One region of the Clostridium sp. 'White wine YQ' genome, then DNA from elsewhere that is predicted to be linked to it. Evidence: riboswitches for the same ligand, from Rfam matches in the RefSeq annotation. Region 1 holds a riboswitch; each other region holds the start of a gene.
The links. Region 1 has a riboswitch for cobalamin ahead of PTZ02_RS08295 (HoxN/HupN/NixA family nickel/cobalt transporter). Riboswitches for the same ligand answer to the same signal wherever they lie in the genome.

Region 1 (5,142 bases):
CTGAACTTGCAAGTTCTTCATAATTCACCTTATTATTTATGACACAATGATTTACTTCAACATTTTCAGGTTGGATAAGCGTAGTAAGTTCATCAATAAAAAACTTAGACGCACTATTATTACCTCTTGGACTTCCATTAACAAAATATAATTTTTTCATTATCTTTCCCCTCCCATAACCTTAATGTAGCTTAATATACTATTTACTAAACTTTCAATTTCTGCTGTCTCTCTACATACATAGCTTTCTGCATTATCCTTTTGAAAGTTTATAGCATTTGCTTGATTTAATCCCTTAAATGTCTCTTCCTCATTAACGGAAATATCACTACCATAACCAACAAAAACAAGCTCTGGATATTTCTCGTAACGAGGTGCATGATGCATTTCACCATTGACATCTTTAAAGAAAGGGAGGATTTTGCATATACCACGATCTAATACTCTTTTTATTTTAGGACTATAGCATCCATATTTTACTTCACTTAAGACGATATACAAGTCGCTATTTATCTCATCTCTGCTTATATCTCTAGTTATATCATCAAAAACACATAGTCCCGGTGTCTTTAACCAGCAATTAAAACAGCCTACACATTTATTCATTTTCTCATCTTTAACATTATAGTATTTATAACTATAATTACTCTCACTAAGTTTTTTAAGTAACTCTTCTTGAAGTTCTTCTCCCACACTATTTGTACCCTCACCATCACTAACTAACAATATATTCATAGTTATCCTCCTTTTAGTATGTTTACACTGTAAACTTTATATTTGTATTATATTTCACTAAGTTTACACTGTCAACATTTTATGATATAATTTTTTTAGAAACTATTTTGGAGGAAAAATTAAATGGCAAAAGATAACTACCATCATGGTACATTAAAAGAAGATATGATAAGAAATGGTCTACAACTTTTAAATAAAGAAGGTTTTGAAGGATTTTCATTAAGAAAAGTGGCTAGTATGTGTGGTGTAAGCCATACTGCACCTTATAAGCATTTTAAAGATAAAGAAGATTTGATTAACTCAATAGCTTTAGAAGTTTGGCAGGCTTTTTCTGCTTCTTTATTAGAATCTACAGAAAAATATCCTGATAATCCTAAAATTCAAATTCTTGAGATGGGAAAATCCTACGTTAAGTTTATGGTAGAAAATCCTGAATACCTAAAATTTATGTTTCTTACTGAACATAAATATCCAATACTTGTTAGCAATAATGAGTTACATCATCTTGATAATTCTCCTTTCCATATTTTCAAAAAATGTTGTGAGAATTACCTTAGTTCCATATCAACTAAAAAAGATATGTATTACTTAGATACCCTGTCTATGTGGAGTTTAGTACATGGTATAGCACTACTTATTGCAAATAAAGTAATCGAATATGATGGAGATTATTTAGACTTAGTAGAAAATATGATTAATGAAAAACTTAAATAGCCTATAAAAAAGAGGCGCCTTAGATATAAAAAGGCTCCTCTTAATTCTTTATCTTTCTATAAATTTATTCTTTTTTAATACAATAGGCGTTACCCTATCTCCATAAAAATCTTCTGCATTTCCAATCACTTCGCAGCCGAACTTTTCTAACATTTTTAAAGTTATGTCTCTTGCTTCAATATATATTTCCTCTGCTCCAAGGTTAAAGACTTCATTAAGTGAAAATAATGCAATATTCTTACCTAAACCTTTTCCGCGCAATTTTTTATCAACAGCATACCTTCCCCAATGCCATTCCCCATGTTCTTTCCAACTTGCAACAACAGCAACTATCTCTCCATTTAATTTTCCACACCACCAAATGGGTTCCAGTTCTTCTCTTATTGGAATTAACTCTTCAGGAATATGCTGTTCTCTATTAAAAACTTCTATTGATAACTTTATTGCCTCTTCCATATTTTCTAGATTTACTTTTTCTATTTTCAAAATAGCCACCCCAATTTACTGTTAATGTTAATCCAATTATACTATTCATATTGTGTTCCTACAAATAATTCTATCTTTCTCCAATATTAAGTATCTTCCAACCGGCATAGGATATTCCCCATACCACTATAAATAATCCTACTAAAATATAACCAGCTATATTAAAATCTAAGTTACTAATGAAGTTACAAAATTCATTATCTAGTCCAAGTATTGGTGTTATCATTTGTATTATTTCAATAAATCCAATAAACAAAGCTGCAATTACTGAAAGTCCAGTAATGGTCAGATTATAATAAATTTTGCGAATTGGTGTTGAGAAAACCCATTCGTATGCCGTGCACATAAAGAAACCATCTGCTGTATCCATTAAACTCATACCTGCTGTAAATAAGATTGGGAAAGATAGTGTAGCAAGAATTGGTATCTCATGACTTGCTGCAGTTGCTGAAGTTGCTAAAAGAGAAACTTGAGTTGCAGTATCAAACCCTAGTCCAAAAAGGAACCCCAATATATACACATGCCATCCTTTGCTTATAGACTTGTACACAATTCCAGTTAGTTTATTAATAAAGCCCTTAGTATCTTCATAATCAAGCTCTTCTTCTTTATAAGTGCCTTTTCTTACTTTTAAAAAGGTTTTAAAAATATCCTTCCACATGAATAGATTAACTAATCCAATAATGAGAAGAAAACTGCCTGAAACTGCAAGCGAAACAGCCCCTCCATACTTTTGAAACTTTGGCATACTGTTTTCCGTCCACTTTACAGCAAAAACTGTAAGAGTAGCCATTAATATTACAACTGTTGAATGTCCAAAGGAAAATAAAAAGCCTACTCCTTTTGGATTTTGTCTTTCTTGTACCAGCTTTCTTACTGTATTATCTATTGCAGTTATATGATCTGCATCAAAAGCATGTCTAAGTCCTAAAGTATAAGAAAGAACTGCCATACCAATTATTTGTGGATACTTGCTAACTCCTGTTATCAATAATGCTATACCTATGATATGCAATGCTAATACAGCAATAATATATCTAATGAATCCTGAATATTTCTTTTCTTGTATATTTGATTTTATTGTCTCCAAAAAGTTTTCCATCCTTTATATAATATTTTCATTTAAGAAGCCCCTTAACTTATTTGTCAAGAGGCTTAATTGCGAAAATAAATATAAACATTTATCATTACAAATACCCCCTATCATCCGTAGAGTTATTTTTCTCAAAATATAGGCAGGTCTCCTGACTTAAGTATCTACATTCTTATAAGCCTTCCCGAGATATCTCAGTGACATATTTTATAAGAACTACTCTTTTACAGTGGCGGGACCGTGAGGGATTTTCACCCAGCTTCCCTTTTAATTAATCAACTACGATTAAACCTATATTATATACAAATGGTATAATAGCACATTACTTTAAACAAGTATAGTTCTTTTACTACAATGCATAAAGAAAAAACACTTTATATGAAAGTGTTTTTAAGATGTCTTCGGTGCTATATATACTTCTCCATTACCTAATATAGCGAGTCTATCGTCTGGCCTAAGTGATATTGTATTATAATAAGGCGAATTAGGTTCTAGTCTTATAGATTGCACTATTGCTTGACTTTCATCAAATATAAGCAAATATACAGTATTACTTGATGAAACATTTTTGAGATTATACATATTGGTAGGCGAATAAATAAAATCTGATAATTTATAAACCCCTTCCTTAAAAGTATTACTAGTAGCCCTAGCTGCAGGTGATGCATTAGCAATATTAGAGGTTAACAATAATAAAAACATTAATGAAATGATAAACTTTTTCATTATAAATCCACCTTTCAATTCTATTGTTTATTACATTTTTATCTTAATCATGTTTTAGGAAGAATACGAGCCTCTCCATTGCCAATTAATAGAATTCTATACTCAGGCTTCATAGGTCTCAAATCATATTTTTGTGTGCCAGGCTCTAATTTTATAATTTGCATAGCCACTTGATTTTCATTAGCAACTAATATAAAAATACTCTTCTTAGGAGAAATGTTTTCAATTGTATATAAATTATTAGGGGATGGTTCTAAATCAGATATTTTATAAACCCCTTCCTTAAAAGTAGTTGCTGGACTCGCAAGCACAGGTATTGCCACAAATATATTTAAGAATAAGCTTAATAAAACTATTAATAAAACTCTAACCTTCTTCATCATGTAACCACCTTTCAGTTTTATTATGCGTAATACAAAAAGCAATATACATATATACAATATACATATATACAATATATGTAATAAAATGTTATAATTTGTTAATAAATATTGATAAGATTAATCTTTAATTATTAAACCTAAGGGGGATATTATATTGAAAAGAGTTAGAAAAACTATCATTGTTATTTGTATTATTTTATTAATCCCAATAATACTCACAAGTATACCCTCTGGGAAATACTTAGATAATGCTGAATTAAAGGATAAAATAAAAAAAGGTACTGCATATGATATCGAAGTTAATAAGAGCTTAAAAATCGATAATGATGTTTTGACAATTCAAAGAATAACATGTACAGATGAAAATACTTACTTAAGATATAGCTATAAGCATAAAAAAATAGGAGGAAACTTTTATTTTCAGTCGATAGAATTATATGATGATAAGGGTAATAAATATATTAGTCGTAGTGGAGAAAGCAAAGGAAAACTCTTTGGCCAAGAGGATTTAATTTCTTATAACTATATCAATTCAAATAGCAAAGATATTACACTAAAGCTTCAATTATATGATAGAACCTTTGAAATGAAGATTCCTTGTTCAAGGAGTACAAGCATATGAATATAAAAGACAAACTGCCAGATATTATTAAATGGATAATTGCATTAATTCTTCTGCTCATATGCATTCATTTTTATTTACTTTCTTATGGTAGCTTCTCAGCCAAAGGTGCACTAAGGGATTCTGAGACAAATGAACATTATGGTCCATCTGAAACCCAAAAAGAAATCTCATTAGATTATGGGAAAATATATTTAGGTAAATATAAAAACTGGATTTCAATAACTGCTGTAGAGAAAAAGATAGTAAAATGGTACCCTTCTGGTTACACTTACGTTCTTCCAATAAATACTTCAGAAAAAATTACTCAATCTTTTGAGGGAACAGCAACTATTAAGCATGTAACTAAAAATTATGTATTTGGATATGTAAATGATCCAAGT
Region 2 (5,142 bases), 750 kb from region 1:
AATGTATTGCCAAACAACTGGAGATTGTCTTCTTCAGATACAAAAATAATTGATCTTAATAAAGAGTTAGATGATGAAGAAAAAGTCATTAAGTTTTTAATTATATCAAAGGTTGATGTGTTAGATGATATATATGAAGATATAAACAAAAAATTTAGTAATGAATATAGCATTGTTAGAAGTTTTGATCATCTATGCGAGTTTATGTATAAGGGATGTAATAAAGCAACAGGGTTAATGGAGCTAGGAAAACACTTAGGAATTAATCAAGATGAAATAATGTCCATTGGCGATGAACTTAATGATTTTGAAATGATTGAGTATGCAGGACTCGGAGTAGCAATGGGGAATGCTAGAGATGAGATTAAGAACATTGCAAACTATATAACTAAAAGTAATGATGAAGACGGAGTAGCATATGCACTAGAAAAGTTTATAATTAATACTAGATAACTTAAGATATTTAATGCAGGAGGACTAATTATGTACAAACTAATTGCTATAGATATGGATGGAACTTTGTTAAAAGATGATAAGAGTATTTCTGATATAACAAAGATGGGTTTAAAAAGTGCCCAAGAATTAGGTGTAAAGATAGTTCTTACTTCAGGAAGACCCATTCAGGGAATAAAGAAATACCTAGATGAATTAGATCTTACAGGAGAAGAAGATTATGTTATTGGTTTAAATGGAGCTTTAATTTGTAAAACAAGTGATTATTCAGTTGTAAGTAGTAATGCAACATTAACTGGGAAAGACCTAAAATATATTTATAATAAGGTAAAAGGACTTAACACATATATACATGCATTTACTAATAATGGTGACTTAGTTAATAAAACAAGTAAGTTTTCTGACAATGAAGAAAAGAGATTAAACTTAAAGATAAAGCAAGTAGATTTTCTTAAAGATGTGTTAGATAATGATGAAATACTTAAAGTGGTTTTAGAAGAAGAGAAGGAAGTATTAGATAAAATTACAGCAAAAGTTCCTAAGGAATTATTTGAAGAGTACAATGTTATTAGAAGTGTTGATTTTATGTTAGAATTTATGAATAGAGGGTGTAATAAGGCTTCAGGATTACAAAAGTTAGTTGAATACCTAGGGATTTCTAAAGAGGAAATAATTGCAATTGGAGACGCAGAGAATGATATAGAAATGATAGAATATGCAGGACTAGGTGTTGCAATGGGAAACGCAAAGGAAGAGATTAAAAGTATTGCGAATTTTATAACGAAGAGTAATGAAGAAGACGGAGTAACATTTGTAATAGAAAAATTCATAGTAGATACAGCTAAAGGAGAGAAATAATTTGAAGGATGAAAGATGGAAGCATGGTGGAGATATATACACTAATGGTTTATTCAAAGGAAAAGAACTTGTAGATTTTAGCTCTAATATAAATCCTTTAGGTGTCACTGACATGCTTAAAGATTCCATAGGGGAATTATTTAATGAGGTAGTAAGATATCCTGATTATCAATATAGAGAATTAAAGGCAAGTATTAGTGAATACCTATTAAGATATGAAAATATAAATATATCTAGTGAGGAAATGATTCTTGGGAATGGTGCGTCAGAGATATTAGACTTATCTATAAGTAAGATTAGTAAATTGGGAATAGTTGTGCCTTCTTTCGTCGAATACGAAGATTTTGCTTTAAAGTATAGTGCGGAAATTGAGTATATAAATTTAACTGAGGATTTTCAGTATGATTATAGTGAAATATTAAGTTCTTTAAAGAATTTAGATGGAATAATTCTAGGGAATCCTAATAATCCAACTGGAAATATAATCGATAAAGAGAGATTTCAAGAGGTATTAGATTTTGCAGAAAAAGAGAATAAAAAGATTATAGTAGATGAGGCATTTGTAGAGTTTTCAAGAGAAGGTAGTTCATTAGTAGATAAAATAGCTAGTTATAAATGTTTAGTAATAATTAGAGCATTTACTAAATTCTTTGGAATGCCAGGAGCTAGACTAGGATATGGAATAACCAGTGATAAGGAATTTATAGAAGAATTAAAGAAATATCAGCTTCCTTGGAATATAAACTCTTTTGCAGAAATAGCGTTGAAAAAATCCTACAAAGATGAAAATTACATAAGTAAAAGTAGAGAGTGGATAGCTAATGAAGTTGGTTATATGAAAAATGAACTATCTAATCTATCAGTATTTAAAAAAGTTTATGATACAAATTGTAACTTCATTTTATGTAAGTTAGATACAATGAAAACTAGTGAATTATATGAAAGGCTATTAAATAAAGGAATACTCATAAGAAATTGTTCAAATTTCAAAAATCTTGATGATACCTATGTAAGGTTTGCAATAAAGTCTAGAAATCTAAATGAATTGCTAATTGATAATTTGAAGGATTTATAGCGCATTTACAAAGAATTATTAGTGTGATATTATTTAAAAAACTGAATAGTATATCTTAAGGTGCCTAGTAAAGATAACAATTTTTGAATCAATAGATTGAGAAAAGTTATTTTACAGGTTAAAAGGGAATTGGGTTAAACGCCCAGGCAGCCCCCGCTACTGTAATGAGGATGAAACCTATATTAAACCACTGAGGGAAAACCCTTGGGAAGGATAGGGAGTAGGATGAATCAAAGCCAGAAGACCTGCCTAAGATGTGATAGGGTAAATTTTTCGGAGGGAGAAAGGAAACCATTAAGTGATTAGCATTATTAATAATTAAATGAACATGTAGATTTATTTTATATTGCTAAAATATTAGATTAATGTTTCCAGTGGATATTCCGCTGGTTTTTTTATTATAAAAAATTGGGGTGAAGGAAATGAACAAAAATGCAATGCTTCAAGCTAAGGAAAAATTAGATAACTTAATTAAGCCTATAGGTAGCCTTGGAGAACTAGAGAATATAGCAATTAAATTTGCAGGAATAACTGGCAAGGTAGAAAATCAAATAAATAAAAAAGCAATTGTTATTTTTTCCAGTGATAATGGGGTATGCGAAGAGGGGGTAGCATCAGCACCTCAAAGCGTTACTGCTATGCAGACAATAAACTTCTTAAGAGGAATTACGGGCATAGGTGTTCTTGCAAGAGTTAATAATTGTGATCTTAAAGTCATAGATATTGGCATAAAGGAAGAGATTAATTATCCTGGTTTAATAATAAAAAAGATAAGAAAAGGAACTTCTAATATAGCAAGAGGTGAAGCTATGACTATTGAAGAAGCAAATGAGGCTATTAATACTGGAATAGAAATAGCTTATGACCTAAAAAAGCAAGGGTATGACATTATCGGAACAGGAGAAATGGGGATAGGTAACACTACTAGCTCATCTTCAGTACTTATTGCACTAACAAATTGTAGTATTGATGAAGCAGTAGGAAGAGGTGCAGGACTTAAAGACGACCAGCTTACCTTGAAAAAGCAAGTAATCGAGAAAGTGATACAGATTAATTCGCCAATTAAAGAAGATCCTATGGATGTATTACATAAGGTCGGAGGCTTTGATATAGCTGGAATGGTTGGATTGTATCTAGGAGCTAAAAAGTATGAATTGCCAATAGTTATAGATGGGTATATTTCAGCAGTGGCAGCATTAATTGCATATAGAATAGATCCTGAAACAAAGGATTATATGTTCCCATCTCATATCTCAAAGGAGCAAGGATATAATATTGCAATGAATGAACTAGGATTAAATCCAATGTTAAATCTTTCAATGAGACTTGGTGAGGGGTCAGGATGCCCCCTTGCAATAAATATTATAGAAAATTCATTAAAGATAATAAATGAAATGGGAACTTTTGAGGAAGGAAATGTAGATATAAAAGATTATAAAGACCTATGGAGGGAAGAAATATGATCTTAGTAACTGGAGGGGCTAGAAGTGGAAAGTCTTCTTTTGGAGAAGAGTTGCTTAAGGATAAAGAAAAAGTACTATATATTGCAACATCAATACCTTTAGATGGTGAAATGAAGGAAAGAGTACAAAAGCATAGAAGTAGTAGAAATCCAAGTTGGGATACATTAGAAGCTTATGAAAATATAGCAACAAAAATTAAAAATGTATATGATGGAATTATTTTAGATTGCATTACTGTTATGATTACAAACCTACTTTTTATGAATATGGAATCCTTTGAAGAGAAAGATTTAATTAAAGTTGATTATAGGAAAAAAGAAGAGGATATTTTAAAAGAAATTTCTTTTATGATAGAGGAATTTAAAAATATTGAGGATAACTATGGAACAGAGATAGTCATTGTCACCAATGAAGTTGGAGCAGGGCTTGTTCCAGAACATAAATTAGGAAGAGAATTTAGAGATATTGCAGGAAGAGTTAATCAATATATTGCGAGAGAAGCTGATAAGGTATTTTTAGTTGTAAGCGGCATACCAGTTAAGATTAAGGGGGAATAACCTTGAAAAATTTTATATTGATACTTCAATTTATGACTAGAATACCTATAAATATTAATTTAAAAGTTGAAAGAGAAAACTTTCAAAAAGGAGTAGCTTTTTTCCCATTAGTAGGACTTATAGTTGGTGCGTTTGAAGCATCTATATTTTATATAAGTAGTAGAATAGTTCCTTTTAATACTTCTATTTTTGTAACAGTAATTTCACATGTAGTTATTACTGGTGCTATTCATATAGATGGTTTAGGTGATACCATAGATGGGATTTTTTCAGGTAGAAGTAAAGAGAAAATACTTGAGATAATGAAAGATTCTAGAGTGGGAACCTTTGGAGCTTTAGGAATAATATTTTTAATAGCAGGTAAGATTATTACCCTTTCTTCAATAAACTCTATAGAGATATATAAGGGGATTATTTTAGCACCTATAATTTCAAGAACTTTGATTACTCTTCTTATGTATAAAAGAAAATATGCAAGAGAAAAAGAAGGCATGGGAGATTTATTTATTGGAGTATTAGAGAAAAAGAATTTTATTATTGCATTATTGACGGGGATTATGCTGATTTCTATTATAGGAAGAATACAAGGAGTAGTTTTATTAAGTATTTGCTTTTTTTTCACAATACTATTTAGAAATTATATAGAGAAAAGAATAGGCGGGATAACTGGAGACATATTAGGTGCGTCAGTAGAATTAAATGAGTTATTAGTATTTTTAATATACAGTAGCTATTT
Region 3 (5,142 bases), on a different contig from region 1:
CTTTTATAGGTAATCCATCCATATCAGCTCTAATGGCAATAGTAGGACCAGGATTCTCGCCATTAATTAGTGCGCATATTCCAGTCTTGCTAAGAGTGATAAATTCAATATTCATTTTTGTTAATTCATTACAAACGAAATTATAAGTTTCTTCTATATCTAAGCCTGTTCCAGGAATTTTATGAAGTTCCCTTCTCCAGTGGATAATATCATCATGAATTTCTTTAGAAAGTTTTATAGGATCCATACTCATGCCCTCCTTCAAAATGAATTATTTCAGAAAATTATACTATAGTTTAAGAATTTTGTAAGTAAAAATTTTTTTGAGTTTTGATGTTCAACTAGAATTTATAGCTATTAGAAAATATCCAGAAGAAAAATTCAATACTTTAACTCTACCGAGTTTTAATGTTCAACTAAAAATTTATAATCACTATAAAATTGCTAGAAACTGCAATTTTATAGCACTTATAAATTAAGTTTCACTATTAAAACTCTTAGTACATAGTATGCTATTTCTTTGGACAGTATATAGTTATAAAAAAATTTAAAGCTACTAGATGAGGTGACTAAGGATGAAAAAATGGATATCAATGATTTTAGTGTGTATATTGCTAAATATTCAAATACCGGTTATGTCACAAGAAATCATTAGTGAAGAATACAAAAGCAAAATGAAACAAGATATATTAACACTTATGTTAGCTTATCCAGGGTATATAAAAGATGTTACTACAGATGGAAATAAAACTTTTGTCATAATGAAGTCTGGTAAAAAGATATTATATGATGACATGAGAAAAAAAGGACATGAAGAGAAGTTAGATAACCCAGATCTTCAAGATATGTTGGAACAAATATATCCATTAGAATTTACTACAACGGTGATGAAGAAGGATTTTGATCCTGGAAGAGGCAGAAATTATGACTTATTACATGAAGTATATGGGTCATCAAAAGGAGAGATCGAGAAAAATCTAAAGCCATTACAATATGGATTTGCAGGTTATAGGTTTAATGATAAAAATGGAGCTAGAGTAGCATTAGAAACATCATTAAAAGAATTGATACCATTAGCAAAGACAAACCCCAGTATATCTAGTTGTCTTTACCCAGCTAGCGGAACCTATAACTATAGAGTTATCTCAGGTACTGGAAGATTAAGTCCACATTCTTTTGGAATAGCAATAGATCTTAAAAGTGATCCTAGAGATTATTGGAAGTGGAGTACTGAAAAAAAGGCAGAGGAAAGAATTAAATCATATTCAAAGGATTTAGTTCAGGTTTTTGAAAAGAATAACTTTGTTTGGGGAGGAAAATGGGGACATTTTGATATTCTTCACTTTGAGTATAGACCAGAAATAATAATAAAAGCGAAATATTTTGGAAACTGGAAAGAAAATGATGGAAGCTGGTATAAAGGAGCGCCTGTAGACAATGAGGAAGTAAAGAAAGCTATTGAATTAATTGAAGATAGGCTAGAAGATAATAAAGAACAAACAACTCTTTCAGAAGCAGAAGATAAGGAATTGGTAGAGTTTGTTCAAGACATATTTATCAATAGAAATAAGGCTATCTTGGATAAAAACTTAGAACTAATAGAATCACTATATGATACCAATAGCAAGTATGGAAAATGGGCCTATGAATATGAAGAAAGAAAAGTGAAATATTTAAATAATTGGGCAGAAAAGCAAGGAGTTAAATTTACTGAAATAATACCAAAGGTAATTATAAGAAGAAGTAGAGGAGGAAATGATAAATATTCCTTTAACATAATGTGTAACACAGAATATAAATATATATATGAAAATCTTCCGGACATTGTTAATAGTTCTAGAATAGGTACATATCATTCCTTGCAACTTACTAAACAAGAAGGGGAATGGGTAATAACTAAGGAGTGGTATACAGATCCATTTGCTGATTCTCTCAGTTTAGACAATATAAAAGCAGAAAGTATAAAACAACATATTATTTCCCAGGAAACTAGGGATATTTCTGACATAAATGAACGAAGAAAGGGAGCAATGCAATATGCAGATGCTTATTGCGGAGCTGCCTCACTACCTGAGTATGGATTTAAGTATAATAAGAATTATAGAGATTTTAATCCAGAAGGAGGAGATTGTGCAAACTTTGCATCACAAGTACTCCATGAAGGAGGTAAATTCAAAAAGAATTCTACTTGGAATTATAATAAAGGAAGTGCTACAGGCCCATGGGTAAATGCGGATAAGTTTACCTCATATATGATACATAGCGGAAGAGCTTCAGTTATTGCACATGGAAGCTATGAAAAAGTTTATAAAGCATCATATAAGTTGTTGCCTGGAGATTTTGTGGCATATGAGAAAAAAGGAGACATCACACATATTTCAGTAGTATCAGGAGTGGATTCAAAGGGGTATACATTAGTTACTTGCCACAATACTGATAGAAATAATGTTCCTTGGGATCTAGGTTGGAGTGATAAAAAAATAAAGTTTTGGTTAGTAAGAGTACATTATTAATAATAAGTATTCTTTGTAGACAGAGTTATACTACAATGCTATAATCTTCATACAAAGTAAATATTGATAAAACATAGGTGACTAATAGGTGAAATATATTTATTTAAATAAAGCCTTTAAATGTCCCATAAGGGAATTAGTATAATAGGGAAACAGGTGAAATTCCTGTGCGGTCCCGCCGCTGTAAAAGAAGAGTCTTAGTTATAGAGTCACTGGGAAACTGGGAAGATAAGCTAAGATTATGACACTTGAGCCAGAATACCTGCCTAAGTTTTTGCACTAATAGGGTTTTTATGTTTCACTAAAAATTCTTCGAAGTTTTAGTTCGACTAAAATTCATATGTGCCAGAAAATTGTTAGAAACCACAATTTTCTAACAAGTATGAATTAAGTCTCACAGTTAAAACTTCTTTAGAATTTTTGTTCGACTTGAGATTAATACATGCCGTAAAAATTGCCAGAAACCGCAATTTTTAAACAAGTATTAATCAAGTCTCACGATAAAAATTCATCTCTACGAGCGATGGAGAGGGTGGCTAAATGGACAAAGTGATTTTAAGATTACCTTGATTATTTTTCATAGCCTTCTGACATTATTCAGAAGGTTTTATTTTTTATTTAAAGGGAGTTTATTATGAAAAAAGCAATTATAGTTTTAAGTTTTGGAACATCTTACTTAGATGCATTAGAAAAAAATATAGTTCCAATGGAGAGAGAAGTTGAAGAAAGATATGGAAAAGAGTATAAAGTAATTAGAGCCTTTACTTCCCATAAGATTATTAAAAAACTAAAAAAAGAACATGATATGAGTATTTTTACGCCAGAGGAAGCATTGGAGTCTCTATTAAATGAAGGATATGAAGAGGTAACTATACAGCCTCTGCACATAATACCTGGACAAGAATTTGACTACATAAAAAAGGTAACAATTATTTATAAGGATAAGTTTACTAGTTTAAGATTAGGACGCCCGTTGATATATTTTCAGTCTGATGAAGTTAACTTAGATTATGATGACTTAGTTTGTGCAATTTCGAATAACCTACCTAAGGATAAGATTGTTGTATTAGCTGGGCATGGAACTCATCACCCAGGCAACTCTTGTTATGGATGTTTTCAGAATAGGCTTAGAGATTTAGACCATGGGAACATAATAATCGCAACCATTGAAGCTTATCCATCATTAGAGAATGCTATAAAGTATTTGAAGGATAAAAATATACAAAGGGTTGTATTGGCACCATTTTTACTTGTAGTAGGAGATCATGCAAGAAATGATATTTTCTCAAGTGAAGAAGATTCTTGGGCCTCTACACTTAAACGTGAAGGCATAGAAGTTGAAGAGTTCAATGTTGGGTTAGGTGAATATAAAGAAGTTAGAAATATATATATGAAACATTTAGAAGATGCCCTAAGTGGTAGATTCCAAGGTTTTGGAGAAAATTTAAAAGGTTAGTAAGTATAGGGTTTTTGATAGGAAACTTTACTTATTCTTGTTTGAGTTCAGGCATTAATAAGTTAATAGTTGAACTTAAAACCCTGTAGCTTGAAGGAGTTTTTATATGAAATCTGTAGTTATTGCATCAAATTCATCAGGGGGAGGCAAAACAACATTTACAATCGGGTTAATGAATCTATTGAAAAGAAGAGGTTATGATATAGCAGGGTATAAAGTAGGGCCAGACTATATTGATGGTGCCTTTCATGAAAAAATAACAGGAAAACCTTCTAGAAATTTAGATTTCTTTTTACAGGGAGAAGATGGACTTAAAGCGGTTTATAGCAGAAATAATGAGGATATAGGAATTGTTGAAGGGGTTATGGGTGTATATGATGGAATCGGAACAACTCTTGAAGCCTCAACAGCCCATGTCTCAAAAATTTTAGGTCTTCCGATAATTCTTGTAATCTCTCCTAAAGCTTCAAGTCTTACTTTTATAGCAGAGCTAAAAGGAATAATTGATTTTTCGGACTGTGAATTTGCAGGAATAGTATTAAATAATATAAACAAATCTTATTATATATTCCTTAAGCAATTAATTGAAGAAACATTAAATATAAAGGTTTTAGGGTACCTGCCCAAAGATGATAGAATTATTCTGGGATCTAGACATTTAGGACTTGTACAAAGTCAAGAGATTACAGATTTGCAAGATAAGATTGATGTTGTATCTAATCTTATAGAAGAAAATGTAGATGTAAATTCAATCTTAGAAATAATGAAAGAAACAGATAAATTTAAAGATAGATATCATTTAAGTCCGCTTGGACTTAGAATAGGAATTGCAAAGGATGTAGCCTTTTCTTTTTACTATAAAGAGAATATAGAACTTCTGGAAGAGGCCGGAGAAGTTATATATTTTTCCCCTCTAAATGATGAGAAAGTTCCAGATGATTTAGATTTGATATATTTAGGGGGAGGATATCCAGAAGTTTTCAGTAATGAACTTTCTAAAAATATTAGTTTTTTAAGCAGCATAAGGAATGAGCTAGAAAAAGGTACACCATGCTATGCTGAGTGTGGAGGCATGATGTATTTAATGAAGTCCATTGAGGGTGAGAAAATGGTAGGTTTTTTTGATGGAGAAGCCTATATGACTAAAACATTAAATAATTTTGGATATAATCA

Region 2: linked by a shared signal. The riboswitch ahead of cobT (nicotinate-nucleotide--dimethylbenzimidazole phosphoribosyltransferase) and the one ahead of PTZ02_RS08295 (HoxN/HupN/NixA family nickel/cobalt transporter) in region 1 are both predicted to bind cobalamin.
Region 3: linked by a shared signal. The riboswitch ahead of PTZ02_RS13290 (sirohydrochlorin cobaltochelatase) and the one ahead of PTZ02_RS08295 (HoxN/HupN/NixA family nickel/cobalt transporter) in region 1 are both predicted to bind cobalamin.

Annotation. Positions count from the first base shown of each region.
Region 1 covers NZ_JAQYUU010000001.1:1,653,086-1,658,227, forward strand. Annotated here, with positions in the region: gene PTZ02_RS08275 (hypothetical protein) at 1-160, opposite strand, end outside; gene PTZ02_RS08280 (NAD(P)H-dependent oxidoreductase) at 160-735, opposite strand; gene PTZ02_RS08285 (TetR/AcrR family transcriptional regulator) at 859-1,449, shown strand; gene PTZ02_RS08290 (GNAT family N-acetyltransferase) at 1,498-1,935, opposite strand; gene PTZ02_RS08295 (HoxN/HupN/NixA family nickel/cobalt transporter) at 2,006-3,025, opposite strand; cobalamin riboswitch at 3,153-3,338, opposite strand; gene PTZ02_RS08300 (hypothetical protein) at 3,419-3,754, opposite strand; gene PTZ02_RS08305 (hypothetical protein) at 3,802-4,134, opposite strand; gene PTZ02_RS08310 (DUF5643 domain-containing protein) at 4,292-4,759, shown strand; gene PTZ02_RS08315 (hypothetical protein) at 4,756-5,142, shown strand, end outside.
Region 2 covers NZ_JAQYUU010000001.1:2,403,866-2,409,007, reverse strand. Annotated here, with positions in the region: gene PTZ02_RS11950 (Cof-type HAD-IIB family hydrolase) at 1-453, shown strand, start outside; gene PTZ02_RS11945 (Cof-type HAD-IIB family hydrolase) at 484-1,311, shown strand; gene PTZ02_RS11940 (pyridoxal phosphate-dependent aminotransferase) at 1,313-2,386, shown strand; cobalamin riboswitch at 2,485-2,653, shown strand; gene cobT (nicotinate-nucleotide--dimethylbenzimidazole phosphoribosyltransferase) at 2,809-3,849, shown strand; gene cobU (bifunctional adenosylcobinamide kinase/adenosylcobinamide-phosphate guanylyltransferase) at 3,846-4,406, shown strand; gene cobS (adenosylcobinamide-GDP ribazoletransferase) at 4,409-5,142, shown strand, end outside.
Region 3 covers NZ_JAQYUU010000003.1:219,247-224,388, reverse strand. Annotated here, with positions in the region: gene PTZ02_RS13305 (M20 metallopeptidase family protein) at 1-247, opposite strand, end outside; partial or broken gene PTZ02_RS13300 (M15 family metallopeptidase) at 576-1,481, shown strand; gene PTZ02_RS13295 (amidase domain-containing protein) at 1,467-2,513, shown strand; cobalamin riboswitch at 2,615-2,797, shown strand; gene PTZ02_RS13290 (sirohydrochlorin cobaltochelatase) at 3,148-3,969, shown strand; gene PTZ02_RS13285 (cobyrinate a,c-diamide synthase) at 4,076-5,142, shown strand, end outside.